Regions from separate parts of the Nocardioides sp. P4_G4 genome, predicted to be linked through region 2. Evidence: predicted binding sites of a transcription regulator. Region 2 holds the regulator's gene; each other region holds the start of a gene.

Region 1 (16,291 bases), on a different contig from region 2:
TTGCTTCTCGCCGCGACCCTCGGTGGTCTGCGGGTGAAGTCGGACCTCGACGAGTCGTCGAACGCGTCCGCCAGTGCCGAGCAGGTGACGGTGCTGCGTCCGGCCGTGGACTACCTGACGTCCGCCGAGCGCGCCATGGTCGCGGCCCAGTCGTCGACCGGTGCGAGCCAGACCGAGCTCGACGAGGCCGTCGAGGACATCAAGGCGGCGGCCGAGCAGCTCACCCAGACGGCCGACACCGCGGGGCTGACGTACGACCAGCGTCTCCAGGTCGCCACCCTGCTGGACCTGAGCCGCTCGATCCGTGACGACAACACCGCCACGCTGAGCCCCGACACCTGGATCGCGCAGCTGCGCCAGCTCCAGTCCGGTGTGACCAAGCTGATCACCACGATCACCAGCGCCCAGAACACCCCCGAGCCCCGCCTCGAGCTCCTCGCCCAGTCGCTCGGCGGTCGCTTCTCCCTCGCCATGCAGCAGGCCCTCGGTTCTGACGCGGACCGCAGCCGCAGCGTCTCCCAGGCCCTCTACTCCGAGCTCGGCGCCGAGAGCGCGGCCATCGACCGACTGGCCGGTGCCCTCGACGACGCCGAGAGCGCGGTGCGGACCCTGCGCACCAACAACGGCGAGCGCACCCGCGCCGTCCGCACGGGCACCAGCACCGAGCTGGGTGGCGCCGACGCGTACGACGAGTACGACAACCTGTCCGAGACCCTGCTCCTCGAGGTCGACCAGGGCCTCGCCACCACCGCGACGAACGCCCGTGAGCGCGCCCTCTTCGACGCCGCCCTCACCCTCGGCGCCCTGCTCGCGGCCATAGCTCTCGCGCTCGTCATCTCCCGGTCGCTGCTCGGCCCGATCCGCAAGGTCCGTGAGGGCGCCCTCCAGGTCGCCAACGAGGACCTGCCCGACGCCGTCGCCCGGATCCGCTCCGGTGGCGAGCCGGCCGAGTTCGTGCCGATCGACGTCCACACGCACGAGGAGATCGGTCAGCTGGCCCGCGCCGTGGACGACCTCCACCGCCAGGCCGTGACGCTCGCCTCCGGTGAGGCCCAGCTGCGTAGCCAGGTCGGCGAGATGTTCGTGACGCTGTCGCGTCGCAACACGACCCTCATCAACCAGCAGCTGAACCTCATCGAAGCGCTGGAGAAGGACGAGGAGGACCCCAAGCGACTGGAGAGCCTCTTCCGTCTCGACCACCTCGCGTCCCGCATGCGTCGTACGTCGGACTCGCTGCTGATCCTCGCCGACGCCCCCGCCCGGTCCGCCGGCTGGGAGAGCCTGTCGGTCACGGAGGCCACCCAGGCCGCGACCGCCGGTGTGCAGGACTACCAGCGCGTGCGGATCGACTCGACCCTCGACAGCCGGATCGGCGAGGCCGCGGCCGGTGACCTGATCCACCTGCTCACCGAGCTCGTCGACAACGCCCTCTCCTACTCCTCGCCGTCGACCTTCGTCACGCTGTCCACGGCCCCCGCGCCGGGCGGCCTGACGATCGGCGTCAGCGACTCCGGCCTCGGCATCCCCGAGGAGTCGCTGCGCCAGATCAACGAGACCCTGGAGTCGGGCGCCGACGTCACCCCGGACACCGCCCGCCGCATGGGCCTGTTCGTGGTCAGCCGGCTCGCGAAGCGCCACGGCATCGACGTCGCCCTCGCCACCAACGCGGCGTCCGGCATCACCGCCACCGTGTTCGTGCCGGAGTCGGCACTGCGCGACGGCGCACCGCCCATGCCGGAGGCCCCCGCCGAGATCGAGCCCGCGCTCGAGGAGAGCGCCGAGCCCGAGCAGGCGCCCTTCGTGCCCGAGATCGTGGCCGACGAGTCGTCCGAGCCCGACGTCGACACCGCCGAGGGTGAGACCGACGAGCCGGCCGCATCGGCCACCGTCATCGGCCTGCCCACCCGCCAGCCCGGATCCTCGATGGCTGACCGCGAGTCCGCGACCGGCCTCCCGACCCGGGCCCCGGGCGCGACGGTCCCGGCGACCGAGGCCGGCACCGGCCTGCCGTCCCGCCAGCCGGGCGGCACCCTGGCCCAGCGTGGCCTGGCGACCGGCGCCGACGTCACCTCGAACACCCCCTCGGCACTCAACACCGCCGCACCGAAGGCCAAGCGTGGCGCCATGCCGCTGCGCTCGCGCCGCGCCGCTCTGACCGAGGCGCCGTCCGGCACCGACGAGACGACCGCTGCCGAGGAGCCCGCCGCCATCGCGTCGGTGACCTCGCTGCACGAGGGCGTCCCGGCCGAGGACACGACGACCGAGCAGCCCGCGACCGACGAGCTGGCCATCGGCGAGGTGGCGACCGACGAGGTGGCGACCGACTCTGCCGCGGTCGACTCCCCGGCCGACGAGACCGACGCCGAGGCTGTCGCCGAGGACACGGACGAGGACACGGTCGCCGAGGCCCCGTCGTACGACGAGGACGCCACCGACGTCGAGACCGCTCAGGTCGAGACCGCCGAGGAGCCCGCCGAGGAGGAGCCGGTCGCCGAGACGGCCCCGCAGCCCGAGCTCCCGTCCCCGGCCGCCATGGCGCCCGTGTCGACCCTGCTCACGGGTCCGCTCTTCGACCCGCTGACCGACCCGCTCCCGGAGGAGCAGGCCGACCAGGACCAGTCCGAGCCGGAGCCCGAGGCGCCTGCCGCGCCCGCCGCTCTCGGTGGCGGCCTGGCCGGTGGCCTGCCGACCCGCCAGCGTGGAGGCACGCTGTCGGACCAGCAGGCAGCGACCAGTCCCTTCCGCGATGCTGCCCCGGCTGCCCCGGCTGCCCCGGCTGCCCCGGCTGCCCCGGCTGCCCCGGCTGCCCCGGCTGCCCTGGGTGGCGGCCTGCCCACGCGTCAGCGCGGCGGCACCCTGAACGACCAGGAAGCCGCGACCCGTCCCTTCCGTGACTCCGAGCCCACCGCCCCGGCGGCGTCCGCGCCCGCCGAGTCCCCGGTCGAGGAGAAGGTGAAGGTCGTCGAGGAGCCCGCAGCCCAGGCCCCCGAGGTCGAGGCCCCCGAGGCCCCCGAGGTCGAGGTGCCCGAGACCCCGGCCGCCCTGGTCGACGGTGCCGGCAGCGGTCTCGGCTCCGGCCTCACCGGCCTGCCGACCCGCCGGCGTGGAGGCACGCTGTCGGACCAGCAGGCAGCGACCAGCCCGTTCCGCGAGTCGACCATCGAGGCGCCCGCCGCCCCGTCGAGCCCGGCCGCGCTGGCCGGCGCCGGCGCTCCGGCAGCTCCTGCCGGTCCCACCGGTGGACTGTCCGGCGGCCTCGACTCGCTGCCCACCCGGCAGCGCGGCGGCACCCTCGCCGACCAGGACGACGCCAACCGTGCCTTCCGTGACGGTGGCCTCGGCAACCGGACCGCGGAGGTCACCTCCCTGACCGAGCGTCGCGAGCAGGCTCCGGCCCCCGTCGAGGCGCCCGTCGCCCGCACGGAGCCCCAGCCGGCCCGCCCGCAGGTGGGACGCGCGTCGTCCCTGACCCGCTTCCGCCCGGCGTCGGCCACCCGCCGCGCCAGCTACGAGGCCTCGGGTGGCGGTCCGCAGCAGCCGCTGCGCACCCCCGCCGCCGACCGCACCGCGGGCTCCCGCTCGGCCCTGGACGGCGACGTCCAGGTCGAGCAGGACACCGAGGACAAGGGCTCGATCTTCGGGACGCTGCGCTCCAGCTGGCTCAGCTCCGAGGGAGGCTCCGGCTGGCAGTCCACCGAGGTCGAGGCCGGCTGGCAGCGCGCCGAGCAGGTCGCCGAGTCCGCCAAGGACGCCCCCGCCGCCGGCGCAGGGCTCCCGATCCGTCGCCCCGGCACGCTCCTCGTGCCGGGTGGCATCACCAAGCCGACGACCGTCGCGCCGCGTGATCCCGAGGCCATCCGCTCCCGCTACGCCGCCTACGCGGCCGGCGTGAGCCGCGGCCGCCAGACGTCTCACCACTCCACCGCCGACCGCACCAACTAGCAGGAACGGAAGTAGTCCCCATGACCGAATACGACTCTGCTGCCTACGCGCAGCCCGACGAGCGCAACCTCGACTGGCTCGTGTCGCGCTTTGTCGAGGAAGTCACCGACGCGGCCCACGCCATCCTCGTGTCCGCCGACGGGCTCCTCATGGCCATGAGCGAGAGCATCCCGGACGAGCGCGCCGAGCAGGTGGCCGCTGTGTCCTCCGGGCTCGCCAGCCTCGCCGTCGGTGCCGCCCGCCTCTTCGACGGCGGAGCTGTGCTCCAGACCGTCGTCGAGATGGAGCACGGCTACCTGATGCTCATGAGCGTCGGTGACGGCTCCAACCTCACCGTCCTCACCGAGGAAGCCGCCGACATCGGCCAGGTCGGCTACGAGATGGCCCTGCTGGTCGAGCGCGTCGGCCGGATGGTGCAGGCCGAGGCCCGCGTCACCACTGGATGACGTGACCTGCCGTGGCACCCCCTGACCTCAACGGCACGGATGACGAGGCGACACCCAAGCCTCGCTTCATCCGGCCGTACACCATCACGTCAGGTCGCACCGAGGCTTCGGTCGACCTGCCGATGGAAGCCACGCTCCGCACGCAGGAGGACGGCACCGGCGCCCTCAGCGCAGCCGCGCTGAAGGTCCTGGAGGTCTGCGACACCCGTTCAGTCGCCGAGGTAGCCGCTCTGGTCCACATGCCGATAGGCGTGGTCCGGGTGCTGCTGAGCGACCTGGTCGAGCACGGACACATCCGTGTGCAGGCCACCATCACCAACGACTCGTCTCGTGACGAGCGAATTGAGCTCATCGAAAGGACCCTCCGTGGACTTCGCACCTACTAGCGCCTCGCGCAAGGCGGCGTCGACGAAGATCGTGATCGCCGGTGGTTTCGGCGTGGGCAAGACGACGCTGGTGGGCTCGGTCTCCGAGATCCAGCCGCTGCGTACCGAGGCCCTCGTCACCAACGAGTCGGAGGGTGTCGACGATCTCGCCGCGGTACCCGCCAAGTCGACGACCACCGTGGCCATGGACTTCGGACGCCTCACCCTCGCCGAGGACCTCGTCCTCTACCTCTTCGGAACGCCCGGCCAGCGCCGCTTCTGGTTCATGTGGGACGACCTGTGCCTGGGCGCGATCGGGGCCATCGTCCTGGTCGACACCGCCCGCCTGGACGAGTCGTTCTCGCCGCTGGACTACTTCGAGCACAAGGGGCTGCCGTTCATCGTGGCGGTCAACCAGTTCGAGGGCGTCCAGCAGTACTCGCTCGACGAGATCGCCAATGCCTTGGCACTGCCCCCCGAGGTGCCGATCATTGCGATCGACGCGCGTGATCGTGAGTCGGCCAAGACTGCCCTCCTGCGCATCACCGAGTACTCGCTGCAGAAGCTGACCGCGCAGCTGTCCGTGGGAGTCCACTGACATGTCCATCACGTCTCGCGTCCGGCGGCTGTCCGGCTCCTCGCGTCGTACGGCGCCTGGCATCGCCCTCCTCGCGGTGGTCCTCACCGCCGCGGGGTGTGGCGGCACCAGCTCGGCCGCCAGCACCGACCCGGACCCGCAGGTCATCCGGGCGGGCTACCTGACTGTCTGCACGTCGCTGCCCTACGAGCCGTTCGAGTTCGAGCGGAACGGCGAGACGGTGGGCTTCGAGATCGACCTGGCCAAGGCCGTCGCGAAGGAGCTCGGCGTGAAGCCGGACTTCAAGAACGACGACTTCGACGCCGTGCAGTCGGGCCAGCTGCTCAACGAGAACGCCTGCGACATCGCGGCGGCCGGTCTGACCATTACCGGCGACCGGGCCCGCGTGCTCGACTTCTCGAGCCCGTTCTTCAACGCCGCCCAGGCGCTCGTCGTCACCGGCGCGAGCGGCATCCGCAACCTGGACGACCTGCGCGGCGGCCGGATCGCCGTACAGGCCGGCACGACCGGTGAGCTCTACGTCACCGACAATGCCCCGCGCAACGCCCAGGTCGTCCCCTTCGACGACATCGGCGAGATGTCCAGCGCCCTCAACGGCGGCACCGTCGACGCCGGCGTGTACGACAACACCGTCGCAGGCTCGGCGATCAAGGAGTACCCCTCCTTCCAGATCGCCGCCGAGTTCGACACCGGTGAGCAGTACGGCATGGCGGTCAAGAAGGACGGAAACGTCGACCTCCTGCGGGTCGTCAACGCCGTCATCGCCGACCTCAAGGAGAGCGGCGGCTACGACAAGATGTACACCGAGTGGTTCGGCACCAAGAAGCAGTCCTGAGACTGCTCGGCCGGTCGCGCTGTACGGCGAGGAGCTCCCGCCCCGCGGGTTGATCTCCTCGCCGTGCAGCCGCGTTCGGTGCACGCATGACCCGGGTGCATCACCCGGGATCTCGCTGGCACCTGTGACGATGTGGCCATGACGGCCATCTTCACCAAGTCCCGGGAGCCGGCCCGCCCGGGGTCCATCCCCGACCGCCTGCAGATGTTCACGCGGGAGGTGCGGTTCTACACCGAGATCGCTCCCGCGGTCGGCGTGAGGGTTCCGGCGGTGTTCCGGGCCGAGGCCCGGGACGGTGGGACCGTCCTGGAGCTGGATGACCTGTCGCCCTCCTGGACCGGGAGGACGTCGGGTCAGGTCCGGGGATCTGCGACGTCGCGTGGTTCCTCATGATTCGGTCGAGCCGCCCGACTGGGATCGCGTGCTGGACGCCTACGCCACGACTCCGACCTCAGCGACTCTCTTCCTGCGATCACTGTCCAGGCGCTCCTTTCCCTCGACGATGAGGACGAGGGGTCCGTGGACGTGCTCGAGTGGATCGCGTGCCTCGAGGAGCCATCCCTCCGCGCGTAGGTGGTTGCCCGCGGCTCTGCGCGGTGGTCGATCACGCTGGTGCGCTTCCTATCTGCGTCTGTGGAACCTCAGGTCGCCGTTGGGGAGTCGGTCGTGGAGGTATCTGTCGTCGTGCGCGCGGTGGTGGTGGTGGGAGCAGAGGAGGAGGCCGTCGGCGAGGTCGGTCTTGCCGCCCTTGCTCCAGGGGATGAGGTGGTGTGCTTCGCACCAGGCGGCGGGGATGTCGCATCCCTCGGCACGGCAGTGCTTGTCGCGAAGGTCCATCGCCCGCCGCGGGCCGTTCTCGTAGAGCCGCTTCGACCTTCCGAGGTCGAGGACCTCGGACTTGCCACCCAGGACGGCCGGGATGAGGCCGGCGTTGCAGACCAGGCGCCGGGCTTCGGAGGCGCTGATGCGGTGGCCGGTGTCGGTGGTCGCGACCCCGAGCCCACTGACGAGGGRGTCGAAGTCCATGGTGATSACSACCSKGGTSGCYGTCCCWCCGTGGCGGGGGAGCTTCGTCGGGTCGAGGTGCTCCAGCAGCGCACAGAACGCATGACCGAGACGGGTCGCGTACGGCACGGCGCTCTGCTCSCCCCCGCTGGCGTCGGAACCGTCGTCCTTGCGGGGGTTGGTCCACGCATGCAGGTACGTCAGCAACCGGCCGGCCGTGGCGTCYGGSACCCGGATCCGGATCGTCGTGGTCCCGTCACCGTGCGAACGCGTCGTCAGCGACGTCGTCTTGCGGGCCTTGTGTTCTTCGTCCTCGAGGCGCTTGCGCTCCTGCTCGTCGCCGACCTCGGGGCCACGACGTCGAGGATCCGACCGCCCAGCACCCGCAGCTCGTTCGGGGTGAACGTGGCGGCGTGCTCGACCAGCACCCGCTCCGCATCTCTCACGACGTCCGCCGGGGTGTCGTCGGGGAGGTCATCAAGGGCCCGGGCGATGACGTCGGCCTGCGCGGTCGACACCTCACCGGACCCATGGCCCTCGGCCAGGACAGCCCATCGCTGCTCCAGGGACCGGGCGAGGGCCAGGTCCCGACGTGCCCGGCCACGATCGGCCCTCACGGCCCGCTGGAACCACGCCGCCACGTCGCGGTCACCCGCCTCTTCGGCCACGTCGTCGGCGACCGCCATCAACCGCAGCCGGATCGACGCCACCCGCGACTCCAGCCGCGCCAGCTCCACCAGCGCAGCGGCCTTCTCGGTCGGCGCGAGGTAGAGGAGCTCGACCTGGCCGACCTTGTCCAGCGCGGCCGAGATCGCCTCGCCACACTCCTGGACCAGGTGTCCGCTCGTCATCCCATCCCCCACTGATCACCCGCCACGCGGTCCCACGAGCGGGAGCGGCGGCGTAGACCTAGTTTAATCGAACAGGTGTGCGATTCACATACCCAGAATGTGGCTGTGCAGGGAGGCGTGCTCGAGGCGCGCGGCAACGCCCGGTCGGCGACTCACTCCTCCACCTCGTCCACGAGCCACTCCCCCTCCACCAGGCGCAGCCGCACCCGGCGCGTCGAGGGTCGGTCGTCGGGAAGGGGGATCACGGTCCCCCCGTCGACCGCCTCCGCACCACGCACCCGGTCGGTGACGCGCACGTCGACGACTCCCGTCGAGACCTCCACCACCGACAGGGCGAGCACCTGGGTCTCCAGGCCGCGCACCGACAGCCCGCGGTCGACGTACGACGTCAGCATCCGCACGTCGGCGCGCCCGCTGCGCGACCCCTCGACGTACAGGTCACGCAGCGCATCCACGTCGCCGGCGGTCCACGCGCGCGCCCGCCGGGCGTCCCAGTCCGCGAGGACGGAGCGGGGTCCGTCGAGAGCCGCGACCACGGGTCGCGCCTCCGCGCCGCTCGGGTCCGGCCGCAGCGCGACCAGCGCGCCGGTGCCGAGCACGACGGGCAGGGTGAGTCCGACCAGGATCGGGAGGAGTCGTCGCGGGTCCACCCCTCCACGGTGCCGCAGATCGACCGAGGGCGTCGGCGCTCATCCACAGGCAGGACCGGCGACGGCGCGGCGTACGCTGACGACCATGCGCTTCGACATCGCCGGGCTGGGACCCGAGGCCGTCGACTACCTCTCCGCCTGGGAGCTCCAGCGCGAGGTCCACGCCCGCGTCGTGGCCGGTGAGCAGGAGCCGACCGTGCTCCTCCTCGAGCACCCACCCGTCTTCACGGCAGGCAAGCGCACCGACCCGCACGAGCGCCCGCTCGACCCCGGCGGCGCCGACGTCATCGACGTCGACCGCGGCGGCAAGATCACCTTCCACGGACCGGGGCAGCTCGTCGGCTACCCGATCGTCCCGCTGCCCGACCACGTCAAGGTCGTCGACTACGTGCGCCGCGTCGAGGAGGCGCTGATCCGCGTGTGCAGCGACCTCGGCGTCACGACCGCCCGGGTACCCGGCCGCAGCGGCGTCTGGCTCCGCGCCGACGATCAGGGCCCGGAGCGCAAGATCGCCGCGCTCGGCATCCGCGTGAGCAGGGGCGTGACGATGCACGGCTTCGCCCTCAACTGCGACGTCGACCTCGGCTGGTACGACCGCTTCGTCCCCTGCGGCATCGCCGACGCAGGCGTCACCTCGCTGAGCACGGAGCTCGGTCGCGACGTGTCCGTCGAGGACGTCCTGCCGATCGTGCGCGAGCACCTCACCGACTACCTCGCGTGGGCGCCGTACGACGCGACGCCCGACTACGAGGCCCGCCCCGAGCCCGCCCACGGCCCGCGCATCGCCCTGGTCACCCCGGGTCGCTGACCTCGACCGGTCTCAGGAGCGCCACGGGGATCGCCCGCCCGGCCTTGCGCTCGTACTTCGCGACCTCGGGCGCCTCTGCCAGCACGACGTCGCGCCACACCCGGTCCCGCTCGGGTCCGACGAGGATCTCCGGCAGTACGTCGAGGCCTCGCGTCCCGATCTCGATCCTCGAGCGTTCGGCCTGTCGCAGGTTGCGGAACCAGTCGGGCTCGGTGGGCGAGCCGGAGCCGGTCCCCCACACCACGTAGGCATCCTCGTGCTCGAGGAAGCGCACCATCGTGGAGCGGGGCAGCCCCGAGCGTCGGCCCGGCGAGGTCACCATGAGCACCCGCGCCTTGCCCCCGCTGTCGAGGCGGCCTCCCGCCGCGCGGTGCAGCCAGACGCCGATCGCGTTGCCGGTCCTCACGAAGCGGTGCCGCAGGCTCCCCATCGTCGGTCCCTCCTCAGGACTCCAGCGTCCTCGCCTGCACCGCGGCGGTCAACGGCCTCTCCGGTCGCTGACGGCGCGCCGCGGTACCGCTGTCCCCGGCGGCTGCCACAGTGCCCTCCACGGGGAGGACGTCGTCGTCGACGTCCGGGAGGGAGAGCCGTGACCAGCACGGCCACTGCAGACCTGGTCATCGAGACCCGGGGACTGCGCAAGGAGTTCACCGGACGACGGGGCACACGGGTCGCGGTGCAGGACCTCGACCTCGCGGTCCCGCGCGGCGGGGTGCACGGCTTCCTCGGGCCCAACGGGTCGGGCAAGACCACCACCATCCGGATGCTGCTGGGCCTGGCCCGGGCGACCCGGGGTGACATGGCGCTGTTCGGCACCCCGGTGCCGGCCGGACTCCCCGATGTGATCGACCGGGTCGGGGCCGTCGTGGAGATGCCGAAGTTCCTCCCCCACTTCACCGGTCGGCAGAACCTGACCATCCTGGCCCGCTCGAAGGGCATCGCCGCCGACCGCGTCGACGCCGCCGTCGACACCGTGGGACTGACCGGGCGCGACGGGGACCGCTACCGGTCCTACTCGCTGGGCATGAAGCAGCGCCTGGCGATCGCCGCCACCCTGCTCAAGGACCCGCAACTGCTCATCCTCGACGAACCCACCAACGGCCTCGACCCCGCCGGCATCCGGGAGATCCGCGAGACGATCCGCACCCTGGGCGAGGCCGGTGTCACGGTGCTCCTGAGCTCGCACATCCTGGCCGAGGTCCAGCAGGTCTGCACCTCCGCGACGATCATCGGCAACGGCCGCCTGCTCGCCTCCGGACGGGTCGAGGACCTGCTCGGCGCCAGCACGGCGTACCGGATCGTCGTCGACGACCCCGACGCCGCCCGCCGCGCCCTCGAGGCCGGTCCGTACGCCGTCTCGGGCGACGCGGGGACATCGCTCCAGGTGGAGACCGACGCCCCGGCCGCCGACATCACCCGCACCCTCGGCGAGGCCGGGATCTGGCTCTCCGAGCTGACGTCCGTGCGCCCCGACCTCGAGACGGTGTTCCTCGAGCTGACGTCCCAGGACACCCTCGGCGTCCCGACCACGACCACGGACGGGGCTGGTCACGCATGAGGCTCCTCGGTGTCGAGCTCACCCGGCTGCGCTGGCGCCGCGCGTGCCTGGTGCTCCTGGTCGCAGCCTTCGTGGTGCCGGCCCTCATCTGGGCGGGGACGGTGTGGGACTCGCGTCCCTACTCCGACGCCGAGGTCCAGCAGGCCACCGAGCAGGCCCAGGCCCAGCCGGGCTTCGCCCAGGAGCTGCGTCGGTGCGAGCGCAAGCCGGAGCAGTACCTCCCGCCCGACGAGGTCCCCGCCGACGCGTCCGCCGTGACCGAGCAGTGCCGCACGCTCGTCACCTCGTGGTGGTCGGGCCAGTTCCGCGAGCCCCTGGACCTGCGCGCCCAGCTCGACGGCGGCGGCACCGCCATCGCGATCGTCGTGGCCGGCCTGATGATGCTGCTCGGCGCGACCTTCGTGGGCGCCGACTGGGCGAGCGGGTCGATGAGCAACCAGCTCCTCTTCGAGCCCCGACGACTGCGCGTGTACGCCGCCAAGGCCGGCGCCGTCGTCGTCGCCGGGGTGGCGCTCGGGCTGGTCGTCGGCGCGGTGTGGTGGCTCGGCCTCGCCGGGGTCGCCCGCGCGCGGGACCTCCCGACGGCCGACGGGGTGGGCGGCGAGATCGGCTGGCAGGTCCTGCGCGCCGCCCTCCTCGCCGCGGGAGCGGGACTGGCCGGACTGGCGACGACCATGCTCTTCCGCAGCACCGTCGCGACGCTGGGGATCCTCTTCGCGGTCGTCCTCGCCGGCTCGTTCCTCATCGCGGTGCTGCCCTTCGAGTCGCCAGAGCGGTGGATGCCCCACCTCAACGTGGCGGCCTGGATCACCGACGGGACGACGTACTACACCGCGGGTGAGCAGACCTGCGTGGACGACGGGACCGGCATGGTCTGCACCGGCGAGCGCGTGCTCACGGCCGGAGCGGCGGCGGCCTACCTCCTGTCCGGGTTGTTGCTCGTGGTGGCGGCCGCGCTGGGCTCCTTCACCCGCCGTGACATCCCGTGAATCGGCTCCCCCAGGCCGAATTGGGCGGCCTCCGGGCGCGGCGTACAGTGACGGCGTGACTGCACCGGCACCCGAAGGACGCAAGCTCCTCCGCCTGGAGATCCGCAACGCCGAGACGCCCATCGAGCGCAAGCCGGAATGGATCAAGACCCGGGCGCGGATGGGTCCGGAGTACACCGCGCTCACCAATCTCGTGAAGTCCGAGGGCCTGCACACGGTGTGCCAGGAGGCGGCCTGCCCCAACATCTTCGAGTGCTGGGAGGACCGCGAGGCGACCTTCCTCATCGGTGGCGACCAGTGCACCCGTCGTTGCGACTTCTGCCAGATCGACACCGGCAAGCCGCAACCACTCGACCGCGACGAGCCGCGCCGCGTCGCCGAGTCGGTGCAGAAGATGCAGCTCAAGTACGCCACCATCACCGGCGTCGCCCGCGACGACCTCGAGGACGGCGGTGCGTGGCTTTACGCCGAGACCGTGCGCGCCATCCACGAGGTCAACCCCGGCACCGGGGTCGAGAACCTCATCCCCGACTTCAACGGCAAGCCCGACCTGCTCCGCGAGGTCTTCGAGTCGCGTCCCGAGGTGCTCGCGCACAACGTCGAGACCGTGCCGCGCATCTTCAAGCGCATCCGTCCGGCCTTCCGCTACGACCGTTCCCTCGACGTCATCACCCAGGCCCGCGACTTCGGCCTGGTGACCAAGTCCAACCTGATCCTCGGCATGGGCGAGACGCGCGAGGAGGTCAGCCAGGCGCTGCGCGACCTGCACGAGGCCGGCTGCGAGCTCATCACCATCACCCAGTACCTCCGCCCCTCGCCCCGGCACCACCCCGTCGAGCGCTGGGTCAAGCCCGAGGAGTTCGTCGAGCTCAAGGACGAGGCGGACGAGATCGGCTTCTCCGGGGTCATGTCGGGTCCGCTGGTGCGTTCGTCCTACCGGGCCGGTCGGCTGTACCGTCAGGCCATGGACGCGCGCGACACCGCCAGCGTCACCGCCTGAACCTCTCCACCTGTCACCAGCTCCCGCACGCCAGACTCCGCACGTAGCAAAGGGCCCGCATGTCGACCGCCGCCACTCCGCCCACCTCGAGGCGGCAGCAGTTCATCCAGACGTACCGGATGGCGAAGAAGACCGACCGCACCATCGGGTTGTGGATCCTCGGCGCCTTCGTCCTCGGCGCGGCCATCGGCTTCGCCGTCATCTGGTTCCTGCCCGGCGACGGCACCCTCGCGCTGGTGCTCGCGATCGTCGGCGCGTTCCTGGTCGGCCTCCTCCTCGCCCTCGTGGTCTTCGGACGCCGGGCGCAGAAGGCGGCGTACGGACAGATGGAGGGCCAGGTCGGTGCCGCCGCCTCGGCGCTCACCATGCTGCGCCGTGGCTGGAAGACCGACCCGGTGGTCGGCTTCAACCGCCAGCAGGACGTCGTGCACCGCGTCGTCGGTCCGCCCGGCATCGTGCTCGTCGGTGAGGGCAACCCGCAGCGCCTGCGCACCCTGATGGCCACCGAGCGCCGCAAGCACGAGCGCGTGCTCCCTGACACGCCGATCCACGAGGTCGTGTGCGGCAACGGCGAGGGCCAGGTCCCGCTCGACAAGCTGGTCCGCCACGTCTCCAAGCTCGGCAAGGACCTCAAGCCCGGCGAGATGACCGACGTGCTCAACCGCCTCAAGGCGATCGACGCCCAGCGCGGCGCCATCCCGCTGCCCAAGGGCCCGGTGCCCACCTCGATGAAGGGCAACCGCGGCCAGCAGCGCGGCCGTTGACCCTACCGGCGTCCCTCGTCCTCCCTCGTGCGGCGTGACAAGCGCGCCCGGCGGGCCCGAGCAGCGTCGGTGACGCGCTCATCGACCTGCTGGCGGGCGACGGTCTGGATGACGTAGGTGTTGTACATGAGGGGCTCCTCGGGTGGGTGTTGCTCGTATACCCGACTCTCGCCCTGAGGCACCCATGCGCACATCGGGACAACGCCCCGGCCGCGGGCTCCGGCTACCTCAGATCGCGCGGAGGTCCGCCAACCGGGCGGTGCGCGAACCGGCCGCCATGTCGTGCAGGCCACGACCGTCGGGACGGAAGATCAGCGGCGGGACCACGAGACCCACCAGCACCTGGCGCAGCACGCAGCGCAGCAACGACACCGGCCCGTACGACCCGTCGTTGCGCACGACCCGGATCCGGGTCGCCAGCTTGCCGAACGAGCCCCCGGCGACCGCAGTGAAGAGCGCCGACTCGGCGACGAAGACCCCCAGCACGTAGAAGCCCGACAGCGGGTCGTCACTCCAGGCACGAGGCCCGATGAAGGCGACCACCACGAGCGTGCAGGCGAACCAGTCGATGACGAGGGCGACGATGCGCCGGCGCCAGGAGGCCGCCTCGACGGCGGTGGTGGCGGTGTCGTTCACGCATCCCAGCCTAGGTGGCACGCCTCAGCGGACGGGCTTCGCACCCTCCGGCGCCTCGACCTCCACGGGCTCGCCCCAGGCGCTCCAGCCGACCAGCGCCGACCGGGCGGCGTCGGCGCCCACCTGATAGGCCAGCTGCACCGGGCGGGCGTCGTCATCGATCCACAGCTTCGCGTCGAGCTCGGCCGGCACGTCCATGACCCGGTAGATGGACTCCTGGGGCAGCTCGGCCAGCCAGGCCTTCGTGTCCAGGGTGAGGTCGTAGCGGGTCGCCTCCTCCCCCGCCACCTCGTCGGCGGTCCCCTCACCGACGGCGGTGACCCCGGCCTCGAGGGCCGCCATCTCGGCCGGTACGTCGATGGCGAGCAGGATCGGCACCACGCCGGCGTCGAAGCCGTCGGCGCCCTGCAGGCGCGGGTCGTCCTCCTCGAGGTAGCGCCACCGGTCCTTCGCGGCCGCGCCGCCGACGTACACCCGGCCGTCCACGCGGCGCACCTCGAGCCCGGCTCCGGTCTGGTCACCGGTCACGGCCACCAGGGCGGGGTCCTCGCCCCAGCTGACGTCGGCCTCGATGTCGTCGGCCGACTCCTGCGTGCCGAGGGTGACGTGGGCCGACTCCTCGCCCGCGACCGCCTCGCTGACAGCGGGCATCAGCGTCGTCGTGTCGTACGCCGCGGCGTCACCGCCGCCCGTCCCTGCGATTCCGCCATCGCTGCAGGCGCTCAGCCCCAGCGCGCAGGTCGCGAGAGCGGCGGCCAGGAGGGACGGCGTACGGGCAGGACGGATCGGGAGAGCCATGGCACGACCCTAGGAGGGTCCGCGGAACGGCCCGGTGGCCGGGACATCTGTTACATCGCCGAAACAAACGAGATACGGTCGAGAAACGGCCCGTGCGTAGGTTCACGGGCATCCGGTGCAACGGTGCGCCGTACTCCACGTCGGTTCCACACACTTCGGTGCGCGTCCGTCCGGTCGCCGCCCAGGAGGACGCATGTTCAGCAACAGCGACGAGCTGCTCAAGTACATCAAGGACGAGGGCGTCGAGATGGTCGACGTCCGCTTCTGTGACCTGCCCGGTGTGATGCAGCACTTCACTGTGCCCGTGTCCTCGTTCGACCAGTCGGTCTTCGACGACGGCCTTGCCTTCGACGGCTCCTCGATCCGTGGGTTCCAGGCGATCCACGAGTCCGACATGTCCCTCTTCCCGGACGTGACCACGGCCTACATCGACCCCTTCCGCGTCTCGAAGACGCTGGTCGTCAACTTCTTCATCCACGACCCGATCACCGGCGAGGCCTACTCGCGCGACCCTCGCAACATCGCCAAGAAGGCGATGGCCTACCTCGCCTCCACCGGGATCGGCGACACCGCCTACTTCGCCCCCGAGGCCGAGTTCTACGTGTTCGACAGCGTGCGCTTCGAGACCTCGGCGAACGCGGGCTTTTACCACATCGACTCCGAGGCCGGCGCCTGGAACAGCGGCTCCACGGAGAACAACCGCGGCTACAAGGTCAAGTACAAGGGCGGCTACTTCCCCGTCGCGCCCTACGACCACTTCGGTGAGCTGCGCGACGAGATGGTCATCGAGCTCGAGAAGTCCGGACTGCTCGTGGAGCGTGCCCACCACGAGGTCGGCACGGCCGGTCAGGCCGAGATCAACTACAAGTTCGACGAGCTGCTCAAGGCCGCCGACGACGTGATGAAGTTCAAGTACATCATCAAGAACACCGCCTGGCGCAACGGCAAGACCGCGACGTTCATGCCCAAGCCGATCTTCGGCGACAACGGCTCCGGCATGCACTGCCACCAGTCGATCTGGAAGGACGGGGACCCGCTCTTCTACG
Region 2 (4,565 bases):
TCATGAATTCTGGTCGTGTACGCCGATCGCTCGCGGCCGCGTGCGTCCTGCCACTCCTGCTCGCGGGGTGCTCGGAGGACGGGCCGACGCCGCAGATGCCGGATCCCACGTCGTCGCCCTCGGCGGTGGAGACGGACACGGGGCCGGCGGAGCCGACGCTTCCGCCTGAGGCTGAGGGGGATGGGAAGGAGGCGGCTGCCGCGTTCGTGGAGCACTACTACGACTACGTCAACTACGCCCAGGCCACCGGTGACACATCGGGTCTTGGTGACCTCGGATTGCGGACCTGCAGGGCTTGCAACGGTGCCGTGGAGTTTGTGGACGCAATCTACGAACGCGGAGGGGAGAGCTCTGGTGGCAACTACACGGTGCGATCAGCACAGGCAACGGGTCGCCGACGGGTAGATGACGACACATCCATCTACTACCTGACTGTTATCACCGAGCACACTGCGCAGGTCGTGACGGGCGCCGGCAATCTTGATCGCACTTACGATGCGGGGTCTGGCACCCTGCGCTACGAGGTGGTTCGCGGTCAGGACGGCTGGCACATCGCGAACTGGGCCGCGGCATGAGCCGCAGATTGGCTGCGACATGGGCCACGGTCCTGCTCACGCTGGGAACACCCGGAGCCGCATTCGCGACCGAGACCCCGAGCCCAACTGTGACGGCATCTCCCAACGACGACCTCGGCGCCCTCGAACTTGCAGGGGCAGCGAACAACGACTCAATGCAGAGCCAGGGATCGGGCACGTCAGACATTTCAACGAGCATCGGGGATAGCACCGCCGAGACTCCGAGCGTCATATGGAAGCAAGGCGATCTGTCCTGCGATACATACAGCGGTGTGGGTTGTGTGACCCCCAATCGATGCTCCGATGGATCTGTTCCGATCACATGGACCATGATCGAAGCCGTCACGGGCGCCACCCTCGGCACCTACGACCAGTGCCCGCAAGACCCGCCGCCCACGGCGACCACGACTCCAACCGCGACCGTCGACATCCCGGCGGAAGTGCTCAAGGCCTTCGAGAAGGTCGCCCTCCCCGAGTCCACGATCAACGTCCAGCCTCCGGGCGGCGAGACCTTGGTGAACCTCCCGACGATCCTCTCCACCAGCGCGGAGCGCCACCAGATCCCGGTGCACCTCGACCGCGTCAACATCGACGTCCTGCTCGAGGTCTGGCCCAGCCAGTTCATCTGGCAGCACGGCGACGGCACCAGCCAGACGACAAGCACTCCCGGCAAAGCCTGGACCGAGGGCGCCAACTTGGCCGAGCTCATCACCCACACCTACGCCAAGCCGTCCACGGGCCTACAGCTCAGCGTCGACACCACCTGGTCGGCACAGTTCAAGGTCGTCGGCCAGCCCGACTGGCGCCCCGTGGACGGCACCGTGGCGATCACCGGCGCACCCGTCGATGTCGCCGTTCTCGAGGCCACGCCACAGCTCGTCCGCTGAGTTTCCCTCCGACCCCCGAGCGCACATCGCGGACCACCTGGGTCCCCGCTGGGAGTTGCGTCACCGGGTGACTCAGCTCGCACCGCACCGCATCGCACTGCGACAACGACCCTGAAATGCCGCAAGGAGCGGACCCGATGGGCCCGCCCCTTGTCTTCCCCGGTCCCGCCAGCCGGGGTCGAGTCGGCTGGCGGAAAACTAGAAGGTCAGTCGTTGCTGACCGGCACGCGGAGCTTCTGCCCCGCGGAGATGGCGACGGTGTCGAGGGCGTTGAGCCGCTCGATCTCGCGCATGGTGGTGCGGACGTCGCCACTGTCGGTGAGCTCGGAGGCGATGCTCCACAGGCTCTGCCCGGGCTCGACCATGACGATCTCGGTGGCGGGCGCCTGGCCGGCCTCGTCGGTGCCGACGGCGACCGAGCTGAGGAAGAAGCCCGCGAACAGGGCGAAGGCCAGGGCGGCAGCGAGGACGACGAGTCGACCTCGGCGCGTCAACCGCACGGACGACCGCGCGGGGCGGGCCGTCTGGCCGGTGCGCGCGGTGCGGGTCGGGGTAAAGGCGGGAGAGAGGGTGGCGGTGCTCATGGTGGCCTCCAGGGGAAGAGTCAGCCGGTAGGTGGTGTCGATCGGTTCTGTCTGGGGCTGTGTCTAGAGGGAGCCACCGACAATCGGGTGAATCGCTCAGGCGTTCGATCGAGCACGTGTTCGAGAGTAGAGCGTGTGTTCGAACGATGCAAGGGGTTGGACGAACATTTGTTCGAGCGGCACGACGACCCGCCAACCCGACACGCGGTTCGAACAAATGTTTGAAGTCACGTGCGCGACAGGACTACGGTTGAGCCACGCAATGAGAGGGCCCAGCAGCAGCCCACGCAGCAGGAGGAAGCACATGGCCAGCAAGGACCGCAGCGGCAAGGTCGTCGAGATGCCCGACGGGCCGCCGGACGCGACCGGACTCACCCCGCGTCAGCAGCGCGTCCTGGCCACGATCAAGGAGGCCATCGAGACCCGGGGCTACCCGCCCAGCATGCGCGAGATCGGCGCCGCGGTCGGGCTCACCAGCTCCTCGAGCGTCGCCCACCAGCTCAAGGTGCTGGAGGAAAAGGGCTTCCTCAAGCGCGACCCCAACCGGCCGCGTGCCATCGAGGTCTTCCTCCCCGAGGTCATGGCCGCCCGTCGCTCGATCTCCAGCGCTGACGAGTCGAGCATCGACGAGACCGACATCGGCAACACCGCTCCCCCGGCGACGTACGTCCCGATGGTCGGTCGCATCGCGGCCGGCGGACCGATCCTGGCCGAGGAGCAGATCCAGGAGGTCTTCCCGCTCCCCAGGTCGCTGGTCGGCGAAGGCAYTCTGTTCCTGCTCGAGGTCTCCGGTGACTCGATGATCGACGCGGCGATCTGCAGTGGCGACTACGTGGTGATCCGCCAGGAGCAGACCGCGGCCAACGGCGACATCGTGGCCGCGATGATCGACGGCGAGGCGACGGTCAAGACGTTCCAGCGCAAGGACGGCCACGTGTGGCTGCTCCCCCACAACGACGCCTACGAGCCGATCGACGGCACCCACGCCACCATCCTCGGCAAGGTCACGGCGGTCCTGCGCCGCATGTGACCCCCTCCGGGCTCCCCCGGATACCCAGGTCGGGGGAAGGACCGGGAAATTCCCGATGCAATATGGCGCCGGGCGACGTTCACTTGACGGGTGACTTCTCTCGCCGCGCCCACCGCAACCAGGTCGACGACCGCCAAGGCGGCACTTCCTCGTGACGGACTGCGCGAGCTGGGCGTCCTGGCCCTGGTCTACGTCGGCTACGCCCTGAGCAGGGTGCTCGCCGACGACACCCTGGCGCCGGCCCTCACCCGCGCCTTGCGCATCTTCGACGTCGAGCGCACCCTGCACCTCGACATCGAGGGCGGCCTCAACGGCTGGTTCGTCAGGCACGACGTGGTGGGCGTGGCCGCATCCTTCTACTACGCCGGCGCCYACTACGTGCTCACCCTCGTCGTCGTGGTCTGGCTCTTCCTGCGGCACCGGGACGTCTACGGAGCCGCCCGGCTCGCCCTGGTGGGCAGCACGGCCGCGGCCCTCGTCGCCTACCTCGCCATGCCCACCGCGCCGCCACGGATGCTCGCCGGGTGGACCGACCTGCTGGCCGTGCACTCGGCGGCCGGCTGGTGGGGTGGCGAGGCCTCCGCTCCCCAGGGCCTGGGCTGGCTGACCAACCAGCTCGCCGCGTTCCCGAGCATGCACGCCGGGTGGGCGCTGTGGGTGGCGCTCGCGGTGAGTCACGTCGTACGCCGCCGCTGGGTCGCCGCGCTCGCCTGGACGCACGCGATCCTCACCGCCGTCGTCGTGGTGGGTACCGGCAACCACTGGATCCTCGACGTCGTGGCCGGGTGGGCGATCGTCCTGATCGCCTGGCAGACGATCGGCCCGTCGGCGGTGGTCGACCCGCCCGAGGGCGGTGCGCGAGCCACCCGGACGTGGCCTGGAATGTGGCTGACCCACCGCTCCCGGTGACGGCGAGCGGCCGCGCAGCCCTCAGCCGGCGGCGAGCCGCGCGAGCGCCTTGCGGACGAGCGCGGGGTCCGTGGTGGTCCACATGGGCGGCAGCGAGGCCTTGAGGAACCCGCCGTAGCGGGCGGTGGCCAGGCGTGGGTCCAGCACCGCGACGACCCCACGGTCAGTGGTGGTCCGGATCAGCCGGCCCGCCCCCTGGGCCATCAGCAGCGCGGCGTGCGTCGCGGCGACCTGCATGAAGCCGTTGCCGCCCGCCTTGTCGGCCGCCCGCTGCCGTGCCGACATCAGCGGGTCGTCGGGGCGAGGGAAGGGGATCCTGTCGATGAGGACGAGCTGGCAGGTGTCGCCCGGCACGTCGAGGCCCTGCCACAGGGACAGGGTGCCGAACAGGATGGTGTGCGGGTCCTCGACGAACTGCTTGGCCAGCTCGGGGAGCTGCGCGTCGCCCTGGGCCAGGGTGGTCAGGTGCGGCAGCTTCTCCCGCACGTGCTCGGCCGCCGCCTCCGCGGCCCGCCGTGAGGAGAAGAGCCCCAGCGTGCGACCGTCGGCGGCGTCGACCAGCTCGCAGATCTCGTCGAGC
Region 3 (5,035 bases), on a different contig from region 2:
GCGCTACGCCGAGCAGGACCCGGCCACCGTCGACGCCGAGCTGGTCGAGGCGGCCGGCCACGCGGCGGGTCTCTACGCGAGCGTCACGGACGAGCAGGCCGGTCGGCGCGGGACCCGGTCCAACGGCAGTGAGTTCACCGTCGAGACGCTGGGCGTCTACCACCTCCACGACGTGCTGCACCACGAGCACGACGTGCGCACGCCATGATCGATCCGGTCGACGCCACCGTTCGGGCGTACGGCGAGCACGCGGCCGCGTATCGCGACGCCACCGCGGCGCTCGGCGACGAGACGCGTGCATCGGTCGCGGCCTTCGCAGCGCGCCTCGACCCCGCCGCACACGTGCTCGAGATCGGGAGCGGCGGTGGTCGTGACGCCCTCGCGCTGGAGGTGGCCGGGCTGCGCGTCGACCGGACCGACATCACCGCCGGCTTCGTCAGGCTGCTGCGGGAGGCCGGCCACGAGGCGAGGGTCCTCGACCCCCTGCACGACGACCTCGGCTCGTCCGGGACCTACGACGGGGTGTGGGCCAACGCCTGCCTGCTCCACGTCGACCGCGCTGACCTCCCGACGGTGCTCGGGAGGCTGGCCCGGGTGACCAGGGCCTCGGGTGTCCTGTACCTGTCGGTCAAGGAGGGCGACGGGGAAGCCTGGTCCGTGCACGGGAGCATCGAGGCGCCGCGACGGTTCGTCCACTGGCGCGAGGACCCGCTCCGCGGGGCACTCGTGGAGACCGGGTGGCAGGTCGAGACGCTGCGCCGACGCTCGGGCCGGGACGGCGAGCAGTGGCTGGAATCGCTGGCGATCCGCGCATGAGGCACACCGAGTTCTGGGCCCGTCTCGACCACGCGCTCGGGAAGGCGTCGTCGCGCTCCTGGGCGGAGCTCTTCGTCATCGGCGACCTCGGCGGTCGCACGGTCGTCGAAGCGCTGGATGCCGGCGTACCGCCCAAGCTGGTGTGGGCCGCGGTGTGGCACGTCCTCGAGCTGCCGGACTTCGAGCGGTGAGCACGCCGACCGATCCGGTCCCGGACGGGCACGCGGCCGTCCAGGCGCGCACCGTGCGGGTGCTGGTCGTCTCCCAGGCGGTGGGCGCCGTGGGGGTCACCATCGGGGTGGCGACCGCGTCCCTGCTGGCGCGCGACATCTCGGGATCGGAGGCCCAGGCGGGCCTCGCCCAGACCTTCCAGGTGCTCGGCACCGCGCTCGCGGCCTACGTGCTCGCGCGGCTGATGGGCCGCCGTGGACGCCGCGTCGGTCTGGTCACCGGCTACCTCGCGGGCGCCAGCGGCGCTGCCCTGTGCGTGGCGGCCGGGGTGCTTGACTCGATGGCCGTGCTGCTCACCGGGGCGGTCCTGCTGGGCGCGACCACGGCGGTCAACAACGGCTCGCGGTACGCCGCCACCGACCTGGCGCCGGAGGAGACCCGCGGACGTGCGCTCTCGGTGGTCGTGTGGGCGACCACGATCGGCGCCGTCGCGGGACCCAACCTCACCGGTGTCGGTGCCGGCCTGGCGCGACGTGTCGGGATCCCCGAGCTGACCGGCGGGTTCGCCATCGGCGCAGTGGTGCTGGTGCTCGCCGCCACGTGGGTCGCCGTGCTGCTGCGGCCCGACCCGCTCCTGCTCGCCCAGTCCGTCGCCGGTGCGACGGCACAGGCCCGGATTGGTCGGTCGTGGTCGCGCTTCACCGAGGCGGTCGGCGCCCAGCCGGCGCTCGGCGCGGCGATCGCCGGCATGGCGTGCGCGCACGCGGCGATGGTCACGGTGATGATCATGACCCCGCTGCACATGCAGCACGGGGGTGCGCAGCTGCAGGTGATCGGGTTCGTGATCTCCGTGCACGTCCTGGGGATGTTCGCCTTCTCGCCGCTCGTCGGACTCGCCGCCGACCGCCTCGGCCGACCGGTCGTGCTGCGAAGCGGGGGAGTGGTGCTGCTCGCGTCCCTGGTGCTGTGCGGGCTGGCTCCGGAGGGCTCGTCGTGGCAGATCTTCGGCGGCCTGTTCCTGCTCGGCCTCGGGTGGTCGTGCGCGACGGTCGCGGCCTCGACGATCATCGCCGACCTGACCCCGGTGTCGGCGCGCACCGACGTGCAGGGCACGGCCGACATGGCGATGTCGCTGACCGCCGCCGGCGGTGGTGCCCTGGCCGGGCTGATCGTGGGTTCGCTCGGCTACCCGGTGCTGGCGATGTTCGCCGGCGTCCTTGCCCTGGCGGTCCTGGGGGCAGGGGTGGTCGCGGGCGCGATGACCGGAGCGGACCGCCCGTCCGCGGTGACGTCGCCGCACGACCCGACACGCTAGTCGCGACACGCGGCACCACGTGCACCACTCGAACAGCTGTTCGGGCTAGATTGTGTCCACAGGTACGACGAACGGCGAGGTTCTCCACAGCGTTCGACAGTGCTGATCAGGCATTGTCGGTGGCTCGTCCTAGCGTCGCAGACGTACCTGACTACCCGACGGACACAAAGGACACGCACATGGCTGGTGGAGACCGCGAGAAGGCACTGGATGCCGCACTCGCCAACATCGAGAAGTCGTTCGGCAAGGGCTCGGTCATGCGACTGGGCGACGACAGCCGCGCTCCGCTGGAGGTGATCCCGACCGGCGCCATCGCACTCGACGTGGCCCTGGGCCTCGGGGGCCTGCCCCGCGGCCGTGTGGTGGAGATCTACGGTCCCGAGTCCTCGGGAAAGACGACGGTCGCCCTGCACGCGGTGGCCAGCGCCCAGGCGGCCGGCGGCATCGTCGCCTTCATCGACGCCGAGCACGCGCTCGACCCCGACTACGCCAAGGCGCTCGGTGTCGACACCGACGCCCTGCTGGTCTCGCAGCCCGACTCCGGTGAGCAGGCGCTCGAGATCGCCGACATGCTCGTCCGCTCCGGCGCCCTGTCCCTCATCGTCATCGACTCGGTGGCCGCGCTCGTGCCGCGTGCCGAGATCGAGGGCGAGATGGGTGACAGCCACGTGGGCCTCCAGGCGCGACTCATGAGCCAGGCACTGCGCAAGATGACCGGTGCCCTCAACAACTCCGGCACGACGGCCATCTTCATCAACCAGCTCCGCGAGAAGATCGGCGTCATGTTCGGCTCGCCCGAGACGACCACCGGTGGCCGCGCGCTCAAGTTCTACTCCTCGGTGCGCCTCGACGTGCGTCGCATCGAGACCCTCAAGGACGGCCAGGACATGGTGGGCAACCGCACCCGCGTCAAGGTCGTCAAGAACAAGGTCGCCCCGCCGTTCAAGCAGGCCGAGTTCGACATCATGTACGGCAAGGGCATCAGCCGCGAGGGTGGCCTCATCGACGTGGGGGTCGAGGCCGGCCTGGTCCGCAAGTCCGGCGCTTGGTACACCTACGAGGGCGACCAGCTCGGCCAGGGCAAGGAGAACGCCCGCACCTTCCTCAAGGACAACCCTGACCTGGCCAACGAGCTGGAGAAGAAGATCCTCGAGAAGCTCGGGGTCGGACCGCAGGTCGACGCTCCGTCCGACCTTTCCGACGAGCCCATCGGCGTGGATGACTTCTGAGCGGGCCCCTCGGTCGGGTGAGTCCAGGCCGATGCCGACGTGGGCGGGTGACGTCCACGACGGTGTCGAGGCCTGGACAAGGTCGGCGCGAGAGTCCGCGCCCACCCCGGGTCCTCGGTCGACGCCGAGGTCTCGGTCGGCCCGTGGCTCTCGCTCCACCCGCCCGGCGCCCGAGCTCCCGGCATCGGTGCCCGAGTCGGTCCGCGCCGACCCGGAGCCGGATCACGAGTCGGTGGGCCGCAAGATCCTGCTCGACGCGCTGACGGGCCAGGCCCGCTCGCGCAAGGAGCTGGCCGACAAGCTGGCCAAGAAGGAAGTGCCGGCCGACCTGGCGGCCGCCCTGCTCGACCGGTTCGAGGAGGTGGGCCTGGTCGACGACGAGGCCTTCGCGCGTGCGTGGATCGCCTCCCGTCAGCCGGGCAAGGGACTCGCACGCCGCGCCCTCGCCCAGGAGCTGCGCCGCAAGGGCATCGACGACGAGGTGGCCCGCGACGCGCTCGACGAGATCGACCCCGACGACGAGGAGTCCGCGGCCCGGGGCCTGGTCCGCAAGAAGATGCGCACCATGCGTGGCCTCGAGCGCGACAAGGCGACGCGGCGGCTGGTGGGGATGCTGGCCCGCAAGGGATACCCGCCGGGCATGGCGTTCGCCGTGGTCAAGGACGAGCTCGGCGCTGACGACGTCGACCTCGACTCGCCCTAGCCGCCCACGGGTTGGGACATACTGCAGCGATGGGCAAGAAGAAGAAGCAGACAGCCGGTCCCACCGGGGAGGCCGTACGGCCCCTCCTGCGCCTCCCGCAGGGGCCGGTCGACCTGGCCGACATCGACCCCCGCGCCACCCCCGGCTTCGACGGGGACAAGGTGGCCGGCAAGGCGGCGCTGCCCGCGGTGGGCGAGCCACTCGCCGACCTGCAGGAGCGGCTCTACGCCCAGGGCAAGTCCGACGGTCATCACCGCGTGCTGCTCGTCCTGCAAGGCATGGACACCTCTGGCAAGGGCGGGGTGCTGCGGCACTCGGTCGGCCTCATCGACCCGCAGGGTGTGCGGATCACCTCCTTCAAGGCGCCCAACGCCGAGGAGCGGCGCCACGACTTCCTGTGGCGCGTGCGGCGCGCGGTGCCCGAGGCCGGCATGGTGGGCGTCTTCGACCGCTCCCACTACGAGGACGTCCTCATCGCCCGGGTGCGTGAGCTGACGACCCGGTCGGCGATCACCCGTCGCTACGACGCGATCAACCGCTTCGAGGCCGAGCTCGCCGACCGCGGGGTCACCGTCCTCAAGTGCATGCTGCACATCTCCGCCGAGGAGCAGAAGGGGCGCCTCCTCGCCCGGCTCGACGACCCGACCAAGCACTGGAAGTTCAACCCCGGGGACATCGACGAGCGCTCGCAGTGGCGCGCCTACCAGGACGCCTACGAGATCGCCCTGGAGCGCTGCAACACCCCCGAGGCGCCGTGGTACGTCGTGCCCAGCGACCGCAAGTGGTACCGCAACTGGGCGA

Evidence for each region. Region 2 encodes LexA, which represses DNA repair genes until DNA is damaged. Its sites were predicted from a motif close to TCGAACANNTGTTCGA; they were not measured.
Region 1: a site for LexA is predicted at 8,110-8,125, ahead of AC1DQF_RS00300 (DUF222 domain-containing protein). Genes of this name have one in related genera too.
Region 3: a site for LexA is predicted at 2,331-2,346, ahead of recA (recombinase RecA). Genes of this name have one in related genera too.

The regions. Positions count from the first base shown of each region.
Region 1 covers NZ_JBFUKA010000001.1:48,502-64,792, reverse strand. The annotation lists gene AC1DQF_RS00335 (sensor histidine kinase) at 1-3,942, shown strand, start outside; gene AC1DQF_RS00330 (roadblock/LC7 domain-containing protein) at 3,963-4,388, shown strand; gene AC1DQF_RS00325 (DUF742 domain-containing protein) at 4,400-4,774, shown strand; gene AC1DQF_RS00320 (GTP-binding protein) at 4,755-5,351, shown strand; gene AC1DQF_RS00315 (ABC transporter substrate-binding protein) at 5,353-6,186, shown strand; gene AC1DQF_RS00310 (hypothetical protein) at 6,325-6,579, shown strand; gene AC1DQF_RS00305 (HNH endonuclease signature motif containing protein) at 6,808-7,434, opposite strand; gene AC1DQF_RS00300 (DUF222 domain-containing protein) at 7,467-8,042, opposite strand; gene AC1DQF_RS00295 (hypothetical protein) at 8,195-8,692, opposite strand; gene lipB (lipoyl(octanoyl) transferase LipB) at 8,778-9,500, shown strand; gene AC1DQF_RS00285 (nitroreductase/quinone reductase family protein) at 9,484-9,930, opposite strand; gene AC1DQF_RS00280 (ABC transporter ATP-binding protein) at 10,090-11,058, shown strand; gene AC1DQF_RS00275 (hypothetical protein) at 11,055-12,047, shown strand; gene lipA (lipoyl synthase) at 12,103-13,047, shown strand; gene AC1DQF_RS00265 (DUF4191 domain-containing protein) at 13,107-13,811, shown strand; gene AC1DQF_RS00260 (hypothetical protein) at 13,814-13,939, opposite strand; gene AC1DQF_RS00255 (RDD family protein) at 14,040-14,447, opposite strand; gene AC1DQF_RS00250 (hypothetical protein) at 14,472-15,245, opposite strand; gene glnA (type I glutamate--ammonia ligase) at 15,439-16,291, shown strand, end outside.
Region 2 covers NZ_JBFUKA010000076.1:312-4,876, forward strand. The annotation lists gene AC1DQF_RS16635 (DUF6318 family protein) at 1-575, shown strand, start outside; gene AC1DQF_RS16640 (hypothetical protein) at 905-1,462, shown strand; gene AC1DQF_RS16645 (LysM peptidoglycan-binding domain-containing protein) at 1,669-2,046, opposite strand; gene lexA (transcriptional repressor LexA) at 2,351-3,076, shown strand; gene AC1DQF_RS16655 (phosphatase PAP2 family protein) at 3,167-3,985, shown strand; gene AC1DQF_RS16660 (ATP-dependent DNA helicase) at 4,007-4,565, opposite strand, start outside.
Region 3 covers NZ_JBFUKA010000051.1:14,884-19,918, reverse strand. The annotation lists gene AC1DQF_RS13210 (DinB family protein) at 1-208, shown strand, start outside; gene AC1DQF_RS13205 (class I SAM-dependent methyltransferase) at 205-816, shown strand; gene AC1DQF_RS13200 (DUF3046 domain-containing protein) at 813-1,007, shown strand; gene AC1DQF_RS13195 (MFS transporter) at 1,004-2,302, shown strand; gene recA (recombinase RecA) at 2,482-3,531, shown strand; gene AC1DQF_RS13185 (regulatory protein RecX) at 3,719-4,234, shown strand; gene AC1DQF_RS13180 (PPK2 family polyphosphate kinase) at 4,264-5,035, shown strand, end outside.